3 regions of the Paenibacillus sp. p3-SID867 genome follow, and region 3 is predicted to be linked to each of the others. Evidence: predicted binding sites of a transcription regulator. Region 3 holds the regulator's gene; each other region holds the start of a gene.
What was found. Region 3 encodes Rex, which represses fermentation and respiration genes when NADH is low (regulators of the CRP and FNR family bind a similar motif). Its sites were predicted from a motif close to TTGTGAAATATTTCACAA; they were not measured.
Positions count from the first base shown of each region.

Region 1 (4,259 bases), on a different contig from region 3:
CCAAATGCTCAACATTTTTCTCGAAATCTTTAGGGTCGATGCCAAGCTGCTGGAACGACTCCTCGATCCCGAGCTTGCTGTTCAGCTCCCGGATTGCGCCAATCAGACTGTTCACGCCCTCTTCCGTCGTTCTTGCCGGCAGTCCGAGAATCCGTGCGATTTCAGCATATCTCTCATCAGCCACAAAGTGGGTGTATTTAGGCCATGCAGCGAATTTCGTTGGCTTCTTCGCGTTGTAACGAATGACGTGAGGCATCAGGATCGCATTGGTGCGTCCGTGCGCCGTATGATACTGACCGCCCCACTTATGCGCAAGACTGTGGTTGATGCCAAGGAACGCATTCGCAAAAGCCATGCCGGCAAGCGTCGAAGCATTATGCATTTTTTCGCGGGCAAGTTTGTCGCCGGTAAGCGCCGACTGCTCAAGATACTGGAACACCAGCTGTATGGCCTTGATGGCAAGCCCATCCGTATAATCGCTGGCCATCACCGATACGTAGGCTTCAATTGCATGTGTCAGAACGTCCATGCCGGTATCGGCTACCGCCGTTTTAGGCAGCGTGTAAACGAATTCCGGATCGATAATCGCCACATCCGGTGTCAGCTCATAATCAGCCAGCGGGTACTTGGTATTCCCCAGCCCTTTGTCCGTGATGACGGCAAACGAAGTTACTTCCGAGCCCGTTCCCGACGTTGTTGGAATGGCAACGAACTTCGCTTTCCGTCCTAGCTTCGGATATTTATAGACCCGCTTGCGGATATCCATGAATTTTTGCTTCAGATTGTTAAAATCCGTATCCGGATATTCATAGAACAGCCACATGGCTTTCGCTGCATCCATTGGCGATCCGCCGCCGAGGGCGATGATGCAGTCCGGCTGGAATCTTGCAAGCATTTCCGTTCCGCGTTCTACGGTCGTTGTCGAAGGATCCGGCTCAACCTCCGAGAAGACTTCGATGGCTACCGGCACTCTGCGCTGACGCAGATAGTGCTCTACCCGCTCCACATAACCCAGCTTCACCATCATGGGGTCGGTAACGATAGCGACACGGGTGATTTCCGGCATTTTCGCAAGATACTGCGTCGAGCCTTTTTCAAAGTAAATTCTGTCCGGCACTTTAAACCACTGCATATTCACGGTTCTGCGGTTCACCCTTTTCACGTTGATTAAATTGACTGCCGTCACGTTCGACGAAGTGGAATTACGTCCATACGAACCGCAGCCCAGCGTCAGCGATGGCAGATTCGTGTTGTAGATATCGCCGATACCGCCTTGCGAAGAGGGTTGATTCACCAGGATACGGCAGGTTTTCATCCGATCCGAGAATTTCATGATGATGTCCTCATTGTGCGAGTGGATTACCGACGAGTGGCCCATGCCGCCAAAAGCAACCATCTCCTCAGCGCGCGTTATGCCCTCTTCCGCATCTTTCACTTTATAGCAGGCCAGCACCGGGCTAAGCTTCTCGGCAGACAACGGATAGGCAGGTCCGACTCCCTCCAGCTCGGCGACCAGGATCTTGGTGCTTTCCGGTACCTCGAAACCGCAAGCCTCTGCTATCTTAGCTGCCGGCTGTCCGACGATAGTAGGATTTACCGCACATTTATCCGATATCATCGCATGCGCAGTCAGTTTCGCCAGCTCTTCCTTGTTGACGAAATAACATCCGCTGGCAATCATTTTTTTCTTCACTGTATGATATATAGGCTCCTCGATAATGACAGCCTGCTCGGAAGCGCAGATCATGCCGTTATCAAAGGTTTTGGACAAAATCAAATCGTTCACTGCCTGATCCAGATCCGCGCTCTTCTCTATAAAACAAGGCACGTTTCCTGGTCCTACGCCCAGGGCAGGCTTGCCGCAGCTGTATGCCGCTTTGACCATCGCCGAACCGCCTGTAGCCAGAATGCAGGCAACGTCAGGATGATTCATCAGTGCATTGGTTTTATCCATGGAAGGAGCTTCGATCCACTGGATGCAATCGGCAGGAGCACCTTGCTTCACGGCGGCATCCCGCAGTATCCGTGCGGCTTCCCGGCTGCAGGCCTGCGCGGATGGATGGAATCCGAAGATGATCGGGTTTCTTGTTTTAATGGAGATCAGTGCCTTGAATATCGTCGTTGAGGTCGGATTGGTTACCGGTGTTATCCCCATGATAATTCCGATCGGTTCTGCTATTTTTTGAAAGCTGTCATAGACGTTGTCTTCAATCATACCTACGGTTTTGTCGTATTTAATGCTGTTGTGGATATACTCCGTGGCAAACAGGTTTTTGATGATCTTGTCTTCGTACACGCCGCGTCCCGTTTCCTCAACCGCCATTTTCGCCAGCTGCATGTGCTTCTCAAGGCCTGCCATGGCCATGGCCTGTACAATCCCGTCGACTTGCTCCTGATTCAATTCCATTAACTTTTCTTTGGCCCGATTCGCCTTGTCAATCAGCCCCTGAATGTACTCCGACGCTGTTTGTCCTTTTACTTCCACCATTCCTTTGCTCACAGCCATATCTCTCATCCTCCCATGATTCATGTTTCTTTCTACGCTTTGATCGTAACACAGCTGTTTCTATTTTCATGTGAATTATTTCACAATATATATTTATCTTTTCTATGTGATTTATACCCGTCTTTCCCCTCTTTCAAGTGAAAGAGATCACAATGTTTGAAAATTCGCCATGATTTCCCTCTTGTTCCGCCCCACAAGTGAATGTTTTCACGTTATAATGTATTTAAAGATTAAACAGATCAAATTTTAGGATGTTAGGGGATACCAACATGAATACTGTAGACCATGTAATGGAAATCGAAAACTTAGGGAACACGCAGTGCTTCTCGGAGCAAAACCGCAACCGTCTGCTGGTCAGCATGAAGGAAAGGGTACTCCCTGAAGGATCCCATTTGTTCTGGGAAGGCGATTTCGCCGACAAGCTGTACTACGTTAAACAAGGAAGAATCAAATTAACCAAATCGACCGATGAAGGCAAAGAACTGATTCTATATATGTACCATCCGGGAGACATGGTCGGGCAAGCCGATCCATTCTTCAGCAACAATCACAGTTTCTCGGCAGAGGTGCTTGAGGATAGTGTTGTCGGTGTCATCGAGCACAAGGATCTGGAGCTGCTGATCTGTCAGCACTGCGACTTCGCCATTGATTTTATGAAGTGGATGGGCATTCACCACCGCATCACCCAGACCAAATTCCGGGATCTCATGATGTACGGCAAGCCCGGCGCTTTAACATCGACACTCATCCGGCTGAGCAATACCTACGGGCAGCATCAAGCGGATGATACTATTCTCATCAACAAGAAGATTACCCACACCGATCTATCGAACATGATTGGCGCAACCCGCGAAAGCGTGAACCGGATGCTGAGCGACCTGCGCAAAAAAGATGCTATCGAATATGCCGGCGGGATGATTGTCATTAAAGATCTTCCGATGCTGCAGGAAATCTGCCATTGCGAGTTGTGTCCGAACGAAATCTGCCGGATTTAATCGGCCTCCCTTCAGTGCATAATATAAAGTCATCTGCTTACAATAACCTTGTCTTTCCAAACCAAAATAAAGGGAGTGCCCAGCATGCGTGAAGGTTTGATTCCTGCTGTTCTTGGAACTGTGGTTTCTGCTTCGGGTGCCGCTCTGCTTGGCAGCAAGTATAAACTTGCCGCAACCGGTATTCTCGGCTTCGGACTGGCTCATATTGTGCTTGGTGCGATTGACCTGGTGGAACATCGGTAAGGATTGGAAGACAAGATTCATATAGCTGTCCTGTTCAGTCATTGAACTGAAGGGACGGCTTTTTATGTATGTGCCCGACGGGATCCCTCTTTTTTTGTTAGGAGACGTTCCGTGCAGATCCCTCACTTTAACTAGACAAATGAAAGAAGCGGTCAACCGTTTGGTCGACCGCTTCTTTTCGGCTGTATATCAAGTGAGTAAACCCACTTTATGAGCAGCCCCTTTTCTATGATGCCTACTATGCAACCTTCTTTTGCTTGCTCCCTTTTCCCGACGAGATAAACCAATACGCCATCCCCACAAACAATCCGCCGCCAAGAATGTTCCCCAGCGTGACCGGCACCATATTGCTGATCCATCCGCCGATGGTAATGGTCTCGGGATGCCCCGGCAAAATCGTCGCAAGTGTCAGAAGTGTCATATTGGCTACGCTATGCTCGTACCCTGTCGCAATGAAGGCAAACAGACACCACCATATTAAGATCAGCTTGGTCGTTTCGCCTTTGGCCCGAATC
Region 1 covers NZ_JAMBDM010000001.1:118,470-122,728, forward strand. Annotated here, with positions in the region: gene adhE (bifunctional acetaldehyde-CoA/alcohol dehydrogenase) at 1-2,506, opposite strand, end outside; gene M4D81_RS00645 (Crp/Fnr family transcriptional regulator) at 2,776-3,501, shown strand; gene M4D81_RS00650 (asparagine synthase) at 3,586-3,744, shown strand; gene M4D81_RS00655 (formate/nitrite transporter family protein) at 3,983-4,259, opposite strand, start outside.
Region 1: the regulator Rex is predicted to act here: its motif matches at 2,575-2,592, upstream of adhE (bifunctional acetaldehyde-CoA/alcohol dehydrogenase).

Region 2 (4,259 bases), on a different contig from region 3:
CAGTGGAATAAAAAAATAATATTGGTTTCGGGATGTACGAATGATGAAAGGATTTTGCTGAGGCAAGGTCCTTTTTTCTATGTGATTGTGAAGACGCTGCTTTACATGCGGGAATGTTTTCAGTATGATTAAACCGTACAGTCGGTTTTTTATCTGTGAGCGGTGTTCATCATCTTCACAGATTCATTTTTATTAAGAGAATCAGGTTTTGGTACGTGAATTCCGGACTATTATTTCCAAGCAAGGAGTGCTTACATCGATGTCTTCAGAAAAAGCGCAGCGAAAACGCGACATGATTCTGGATAAAGCGAAGGAACTGTTCATCCAGCGCGGGTATGCGGCAACATCCATGGATGAACTGGTCAAGTATACGGGTGCCAGTAAGGGAAGCATCTACTATCACTTTGAGAGCAAGGAAGATTTGTTCGTCAAGCTGCTGGCGAAGCAGAATCAGGAATGGATGGAAGCCTGGGACGATCAAAAAGCCCGTTACGCCAGTTTCGAGGAGAAGCTGTACGGCATTGCCGATCATATGGTCGACGACTTCCAGAATCCGCTGACCAAGATTGCGGAGGAATTCTATATCAATCAGCCGGAGAATAAGACGATTTTGGGCGAGTTGCTGGCCATCCTGCAAGGTCCGCGCACGCTCTACCGCGAGATTTTAGCGGAAGGAGTAAGCGAAGGGCGAATACCTGCAGAGGATGTAGAGGAAATATCCATCATATTTGCATCGCTGCTCGATGGGATGTCGGTGTCGCACTTTGAACGGTCCCAGGAGGAATCAAGGCAGCTGTATCGCAAGGGGGTCACTTATTTTTTAAACGGTGTGTTATCGAGCCGAGGATCGTAGTGAACCGGAGGATTTATTGGAAACGCTTCTTCTCGATTTGCAAGCGGGGGCGTTTTCCGCATAAATATATTTAAACCGAATAGTCGGTTTTAACTAGGGGGATAAAACATGAGGCATTTGTTTGGCAACCGCGCGTTTGTGCTGCTGATGGTTTCGGATTTCATGCAAAATATCGGGATCTGGATCCGCAACATGGCATTGTTGTTCTTCATTATGGAGAAGAGCAACCATGATCCGGTTGCCGTATCGCTGCTTACCGTAATTGAATACGCGCCGATCTTTGTGATCTCCATGATTGGCGGCGTGCTGGCGGACCGTTGGCGTCCCAAGCGAACGATGATCTGGGGGGACATTCTCAGCTTTTTATCCATATTGCTTATCCTGTTCGTTGTGTATGCGGGATATTGGCAGGCCGTGTTTGCGGTGACCCTGGTTTCGGCTGTTGTATCACAATTCTCGCAGCCATCGTCCATGAAGCTCATCAAGCGCTGCTTGCCGGCTGAGCATGTGCCCGCGGCCACGGCTTTGTCCCAGACCTCGATGTCGCTGTTTATCATTTTGGGACCGATGGTCGGTACGACGATTTATCAAGCTTTTGGATTGCAGGCGTCTTTAATCAGCTTGTTGGTTCTATTCGGCGCTTCGGCGATCGTGCTAATGTGTCTTCCTTCCAGTGTGGATGAACCCTCTAACAATTCGGAATCGACCGGTTCTTTTATGAAGGACATGAAGGCGGGCTTCACTTATATCGGGTCCAGCCGGCTGTTGAAGGTGCTGCTGGTGGTCTATGTTTTATTGGCGCTCGGCAGCGGACTTGTTCAGCCGCTTGATATCTTTGTCATCACGGAGCGTTTACAGTTGGCAATGTCCAGCGTTCAGTGGTTCACCGCGCTAGAGGGCCTAGGTATGTTAATTGGCGGCGTCCTGGCTGCTGTCATTGCGGGGAGAGTGAAAGGCAACTACTTGTTGTTCGCCGGGCTTGCCTTCCTTGGCCTCTCGACCTTTGTCGAGGTGCTGTCTCAGTGGCCGATCCTGACCGGCACGATGCGCTTCGCAACTGGGGTGCTGATGGCGATGGCGCAGACGGTTCTGATGGCCGTGATGATGCAGCAGGTGGAAGAGAAATTCATCGGTCGGCTGAATGGCGTGATGACGCCGTTGTTTACCGGCATGCTGCTCATTGGCTCCGGGTTTACGGGATGGTATATGTCGGCAACCTCCATTGTGGTCGTGTATTTTACGGCAGGTGCGCTCTTCCTGCTGTCGTCCTTGATTAGTATGAAGCTTCCGATCTCGAACGTTCAGGCTCAGGAAAAGGAAACGCCTGTTGGGGTAGAGGCTGCCGTCGAGGCGTAGGATAGTGGTTAGAACATGTTGCTGGTAAACTGGCATAGGCTGGGTTTAGAACTTGTTTCTTGTAAGCTGGTATAAGCTTGCTGGTTTAGAACAAGAGGGCTGGTAAAAGCACCAACCAAGCGGTGTCGGAATTATTTCCTGGCACCGCTATTTTTATATGTACCGCTGGCTCGAATTGAGCGAATGATTGATCTTAAACGTGATCAGGGCAGCCAGAACACAAGGCTGTCCGATCCTGACGCACAAGGTCGTGATATAATTCACGTTCTTGCTCTGGCGGCTGCGGTACAATATGGGTAACTGTAACTGTAACTGTAACTGTAACTGTAACTGTAACTGTAACTGTAACTGTAACTGTAACTGTGACAGAAACATCAGAAGCTGCATTCGAGAGATTTCAGGACGGAATGCGGGAGAAATGGGGGAACGGCCATGGCCTATAACAAGCCTGATCGCATTGCGGAGATCACCGTGGAGAACGGGGTGAAAAAAGCACATAACTCCGTCATGAACGTAACGATATTAGGATTTTTGGCGGGTGCTTTTATCGCGCTCGGCTTTTTGCTGGATATTCGCGTGATTGCCGGGGCGTCCGAGGCTTGGGGAGGCATTGCCGGTTTTATAGGCGCGGCGATATTCCCTGTCGGACTGATTCTTGTATTGCTCGCAGGCGGAGAGCTGCTGACGGGCAACATGATGGCCGTGTCCCTGGCCAGATTCAAGAAGCGGATTTCCACGAAGGAGATGATACGGAATTTGGCTCTCGTCACGGTAAGCAATATGGCGGGGGCGTTGTTCGTCGCTTACTTCTTCGGTCATGTGACCGGTCTGACAGGCAGCGGCGTTTATCTGGAGAAGCTGGTGGATATGGCGGGACACAAGCTGGACGACAGCTTCCTGCAGGCTTTCTTGTCGGGTATCGGCTGCAACTGGCTCGTAGCGCTCGCCGTGTGGCTGTCCTACGGATCGGACCAGATGAGTGGCAAAATTCTCGGGATCTGGTTTCCGACGATGGCGTTTGTAGCCATCGGCTTTCAGCACGTGGTGGCCAACATGTTCCTCATTCCGGCCGCGATATTTGAAGGGTATTACAGCTGGGGTGAGTATTTCATAAATTTCATTCCGGTTTGGCTTGGCAATTTCGTCGGAGGCGCGCTGTTTGTGGGGGCTGCTTACGGGACCGTATATTTGAAGAAGAATGATAAGGTTGAGGTCATTCCACGCGGCGAACAAGATGCTGCGCTGCCTTCCGCTCCGGCTACCGCCACTGCTCAACAGGTTCATTCTGCGTAGAGTGTTTCTTATTATCCCGAAGCATGGTAATCAAAGACAGAGAAAAAAGCTGCGATCGACCGCTCCCTTAGGGATAGGGTCGGATGATCGCAGCTTTTTTCTTGTTGGCGGAGCGGACTCTTTGTATAAGACGCAAAAGGAAAAGCCCGCTATTTTTTTAAATGGTAAGGCACAGTCGTAATAATCACGTCTCTCCGATATAGCAAATGTGCACGGATGAGCAAGCTGGATTGATTGTGCAGGAAGTTATGCCAGCCCTTCTTGGGGATGAACTGCGGGATGATCACGGAACCTGGTAGTCGGATTCGCCTGCCTTCCGCTGTACGGTATGGATAATGCCATATAAAACAAATTCGCCATGCCGGTCTCGGGGGAGGAGACATGGGCATGGCGAATTTTTGGGAGTGGTCCATGATTTGGCAAGGAAGAGAAAGGGTCTGGGTTCCTCTTCGTTGCTCTTGATAGGAATATACCCGGAAGGAAGTAGAGTGAATCACCGATGCAGAAAAAAATGTAAGACTTTACTGGAGCCCTGATTTTCTTTTAAGATAAAGGGATATGATTCAGCGTGTACAAGGGGGAATAGACGAAATGACTCAAGCGATGATTCATCAGGAAAACGGCGTGTTTCCGGCGGTCTGTCCGTTGGACTGTCCCGATACTTGCGGCCTGCTGCTGCATAAAGAGAACGGAAAAATCGTGAAGGTTACCGGTAATCCGGATCATCCGATTACGCAGGGAGCCATCTGTAATAAAG
Region 2 covers NZ_JAMBDM010000016.1:56,888-61,146, reverse strand. Annotated here, with positions in the region: gene M4D81_RS26635 (DUF4352 domain-containing protein) at 1-11, shown strand, start outside; gene M4D81_RS26630 (TetR/AcrR family transcriptional regulator) at 260-853, shown strand; gene M4D81_RS26625 (MFS transporter) at 962-2,209, shown strand; gene M4D81_RS26620 (formate/nitrite transporter family protein) at 2,642-3,502, shown strand; partial or broken gene M4D81_RS34880 (amino acid permease) at 3,652-3,836, opposite strand; gene M4D81_RS26615 (molybdopterin-containing oxidoreductase family protein) at 4,094-4,259, shown strand, end outside.
Region 2: the regulator Rex is predicted to act here: its motif matches at 2,458-2,475, upstream of M4D81_RS26620 (formate/nitrite transporter family protein).

Region 3 (4,259 bases):
CGTCAACCCATACATGCTCAACATCCTTCGCACTGGCGGAGTAGATAGCATGAGAAATGTAATCCGTCTTCGGAAGGAAGTGCGCCTGATCCGTGTTCAGTGCGATCATATCTGCCTTCATACCTACCGCAAGCGTACCAATATCCGTAAGGAAGGCTGACTTGGCTCCATATTCTGTACCCATCCGAAGCGCTTCGGATGCTGGAATTGCGGTTGGATCCCCGCTTACTCCTTTATGGATCAGTGCGGCCAGCCGCATCTCTTCAAACATATCCAGATTATTATTGCTGGCAGGTCCATCGGTACCCAAAGACACGGTGACCCCGGCTTTCAGCAGTTCAGGCACGCGAGCGATGCCGCTGGCAAGCTTCAAATTGCTGCCTGGATTATGCGAAACCATAACTTGATGTTTGGCCAGAATTTCGATTTCTTCATCGGTTAGATGGACGGCATGCGCAAGCAGCGTTGGACGGGAGAACATGCCAAGCTTCTCTAGATGGGCAACAGGGCGAAGTCCGTAGTCATTTACATTCTGAGCGACTTCCGTTTCCGTTTCGGACATATGCGTATGCAAAGGCAAATTCAAATCATGTGATGCTTGCACGAATTTTTCGATGAAATCCGGCGGGCACGTATAGGGTGCATGCGGTGAGATCATCGTCGTAATCCTACCGTCAGCCTGACCATGCCAGTCTTTCGCGAATGCAACCGCCTCATCCAACTTCTGCTGCTGCACCTCAGGCGGACATAATCCGATGACACCGCGTGTCAGAACGCCGCGCATGCCTGAGTCCTCCACTACCTTTGCAACCTGATCCATATGATCATACATATCCACAAATGTCGTGGTTCCGCCTTTGATCATCTCCAGCACGGAGAGTGAGGTTCCCCAGTATACATCGTCGGCCGTGAATTTGGCTTCCATCGGCCACATTTTTTCCTGAAGCCATACCTGTAGTGCCAGATCGTCGCCATACCCGCGAAGAAGCGACATGGCCGCATGTCCGTGCGTGTTCACCAATCCAGGCAGGAAAAACAGATGGGTTCCGTCGATGATTTCTGTTCCCTCTTGGACAGTCGGCTCTTCTTCACCCAGGTAGGTGATCCGGTCGTTCTCCACGACCATATATCCGCGTAACACGGATCTGCCTTCCTCTAGTACCGCAAACGTTCCGTTTTTAACCATCCACTTCGTTGTCGTCATGTGCTGCATCCTCCTTGCCGTTATCCAAATAATAGGCCAAACTCTGCAAATCGGTAGTAAAATCTGCCGTATGAATCCGGATATGGGATGGAGCTTTCAGGATGGTCGGCGCAAAATTCAGGATAGCCTCGATGCCTGCCGCGATAAGTTGATTCGCTACATTCTGCGCCTCAAAATCCGGAACGGTGATAATCCCGATACGAATGCCGTACTCATGAACCGTCTTCTCCAGCTCCTCCATCGGCTGTACGACCAAATTGTTAATTTTCATACCAACTTTGGGAGAATACGAATCGAAAACCGCCACAATCTTCATATTGTCCTTCAGAAATGCATTGTAATTCGATAATGCATGTCCAAGATTACCGGCCCCAATCAATGCGACATTGATCTTCTGGTCCAGCTTTAGAATCTGGCGAATTTTCTCGATCAGATAAGATACGTCATATCCGATCCCTTTCCGTCCAAAATCACCGAAATACGCTAGGTCCTTACGAATTTGAGCAGGATTGAGGTCCAGTTTCTGCCCCAGTTCCTGGGAGGAAACCGTGGAGACCTCCCTTTTCTGAAGCTCATTCAAATAGCGCAAGTATACAGGTAATCTGCGGACCACGGCTTCCGAAATTTTTTCCGATTTCATGCATGCTCCCCCTAATAATAGGTTAATAACTACATTTGTTTGTGCTCGTTCATGGTTTCACTTTATTCAGCTTGGTTCTCTATGCCTGCCTCTTCCTGCAGCCATTCCGAAATTCGGGGAACGATCCCCTCTGTCGGCATGTGCTCCATCTTCGGTCCAGGCAAGGAATATAAGAAATACTTCCCGTAATAGGATTCAATGACCCGAGTATCGTAGACGATGACAATTCCCTTATCCTGCGCGGTCCGTACCAGTCGGCCAAATCCCTGTTTGAAGCGAATGACCGCTTGCGGAACCGAAAGCTTCATAAACGGGTTCTTCTTCTGCTGCTGCAGAAGCTCGCTCTTGGCTTCGACCAGAGGGTGATTCGGCGGTTGGAACGGCAGCCGGACGATGGCGAGGCAGGTGAGCGCCTCACCGGGTATATCTACCCCTTCCCAGAAGGAGCTGGTGCCCAGCAGAACCGAAGCGCTGCTATCCTGGAATCTCCGGATTAACTTGGTACGGCTGGTTCCGTCCATCCCTTGTCCCAGTACCGTAATATCGCTGGATCCCAGCGCCTCCTTCAAGGGCTCATGCACCTGACGCAGCATGCGGTACGAGGTGAACAGGACAAGCATGCGACCATGCGTTGCGATGGCCGTATCAGCCAATGATTGCACAAGTGTATTCACAAAGAGTGCATCCCCGACCGAGCCCTTCACGCTCGGAAAATCGCGCGGCACAACAAGGAGAGCCTGCTCCCTGTAATTAAACGGGGACGGCAGCAGGACCGTGTTCAGGTTGCCGTTATCTGCCGCTTCCTGAAGACCCAAATTCTCGATCATGAACTGAAACGATTTGTCCACCGACAAGGTCGCCGATGTCAGGATCACGCTTTGTTTTTTGTCAAAAAACAATTCCTTTAAGTGGGTGCTGACATCGACGGGCACCGCATAAAGCTGCAGCGATTTGCCGCGGAAGTTGCCGTTCGCCTCCATCCAGTATACCGTACCCTCATCGTTCAGCGACATGAAGGTCCTCAGGTCCTCGCGGTGTGCCGCCAGGTCCTTAAACAGACCCGATAGGTCTGTTAACAGACTGTCCGCGCTGTAGTCGTCCAGATCTTCCTTCATTTCGGCAATCAGCTTATCACCCTTGCGAACGACATCGCCCAGCGTCAGATGAATTTGATGCTCCAGCTCAGCCAGCGAATTCCAATCCTTCGGCTTCTTCAGAGGCGATAAGCGAAGCGAGAATTGACCGGCATCCCCCGGAGTCGCGTCTCCGCGCTCCGGAAGCAGTCCGAACAATTGATCGCTGAGCCGGTCCCAATTCTCTTTGACGGTGATCAGATCCGGATAAATCCGGTCGATGACGGAAGACCACTCGACAGCCTTCTCATGGGATGACGCTTGCAGCAGCTGGCGAAGAGCCGGAAGCTGACCGCTGCGGCTGTCTTTGTACATACGGGTCAACGTGTGGACAACCGAAAAATATTTCATCTGCAAGCCAAGGTGCTTGCCGGCGACGTCCTCCAGATGATGCGCTTCATCGATGACGAGACGGTCATAACTAGGAAGCAGCTGGTGATTCGCTTTCACGTCGGTGAACAGCTTCGAATGGTTCGTAATGACAACATCCGCGATGCCCGCTTCATGTTTGGCCCTGTGATAATAACATTTGCGGAACCATGGGCAGGCACGGCCCAGGCAGGAATCCGAATCACTGGAAATGGTCTCCCAGAAATCCCCTCCGCGACCGCCAAGGTTCAGCTCCTCATCATCCCCGTTCTCCGTCTGGGTCAGCCAGACCAGCATCTGCGCCGCGGTGATCACATCTTCCTTCGGGGTATGAAAATCTCTTCTATTTATTTTATGTTCAAATTTTCTCAAACACAAATAATGGCCTCTTCCCTTGAAAATAGCCGCTTTAAAAGGAAAAGGAACAACCTGGGTGAGCAGGGGAATATCCCGGTCACGCAGCTGTTCTTGAAGGTTGATCGTATGCGTGCTCACCATAACCTTCTGTTCCTGCTTCACGCTTTGATAAATCGACGGCAGCAAATACCCGAGGGATTTGCCTGTTCCCGTGCCGGCTTCGATCAATAGATGTTTATTGTTATCGAGTGCCTGCATCACTTCCTGGAACATCATGTCCTGGGCATCCCTGCTCTCGTAATGAGGCAGCGTTTCCTTTAGACGTTCACGGACATCATTCATGTATTGCTCAAAGCTTACATCAGCCAAGGGATTAGGCGCCGTCTCATCCCTGGCAGGAGCAATATCGTTCCAATCGTCAACAGCCAGGGCGAATTGACGATAGTACGTATGGGTGTCTCCGGCTTGTACTGCCTGGAGCTCCCTGTCGGCACGGATGCCGTCAAAGAACCAGGCCAAGTCGCTGTCCTCGTCGGCAAACAGGTCGCTTAACCGC
Region 3 covers NZ_JAMBDM010000024.1:42,916-47,174, reverse strand. Annotated here, with positions in the region: gene M4D81_RS30445 (amidohydrolase) at 1-1,204, opposite strand, end outside; gene M4D81_RS30440 (redox-sensing transcriptional repressor Rex) at 1,179-1,844, opposite strand; gene dinG (ATP-dependent DNA helicase DinG) at 1,907-4,259, opposite strand, start outside.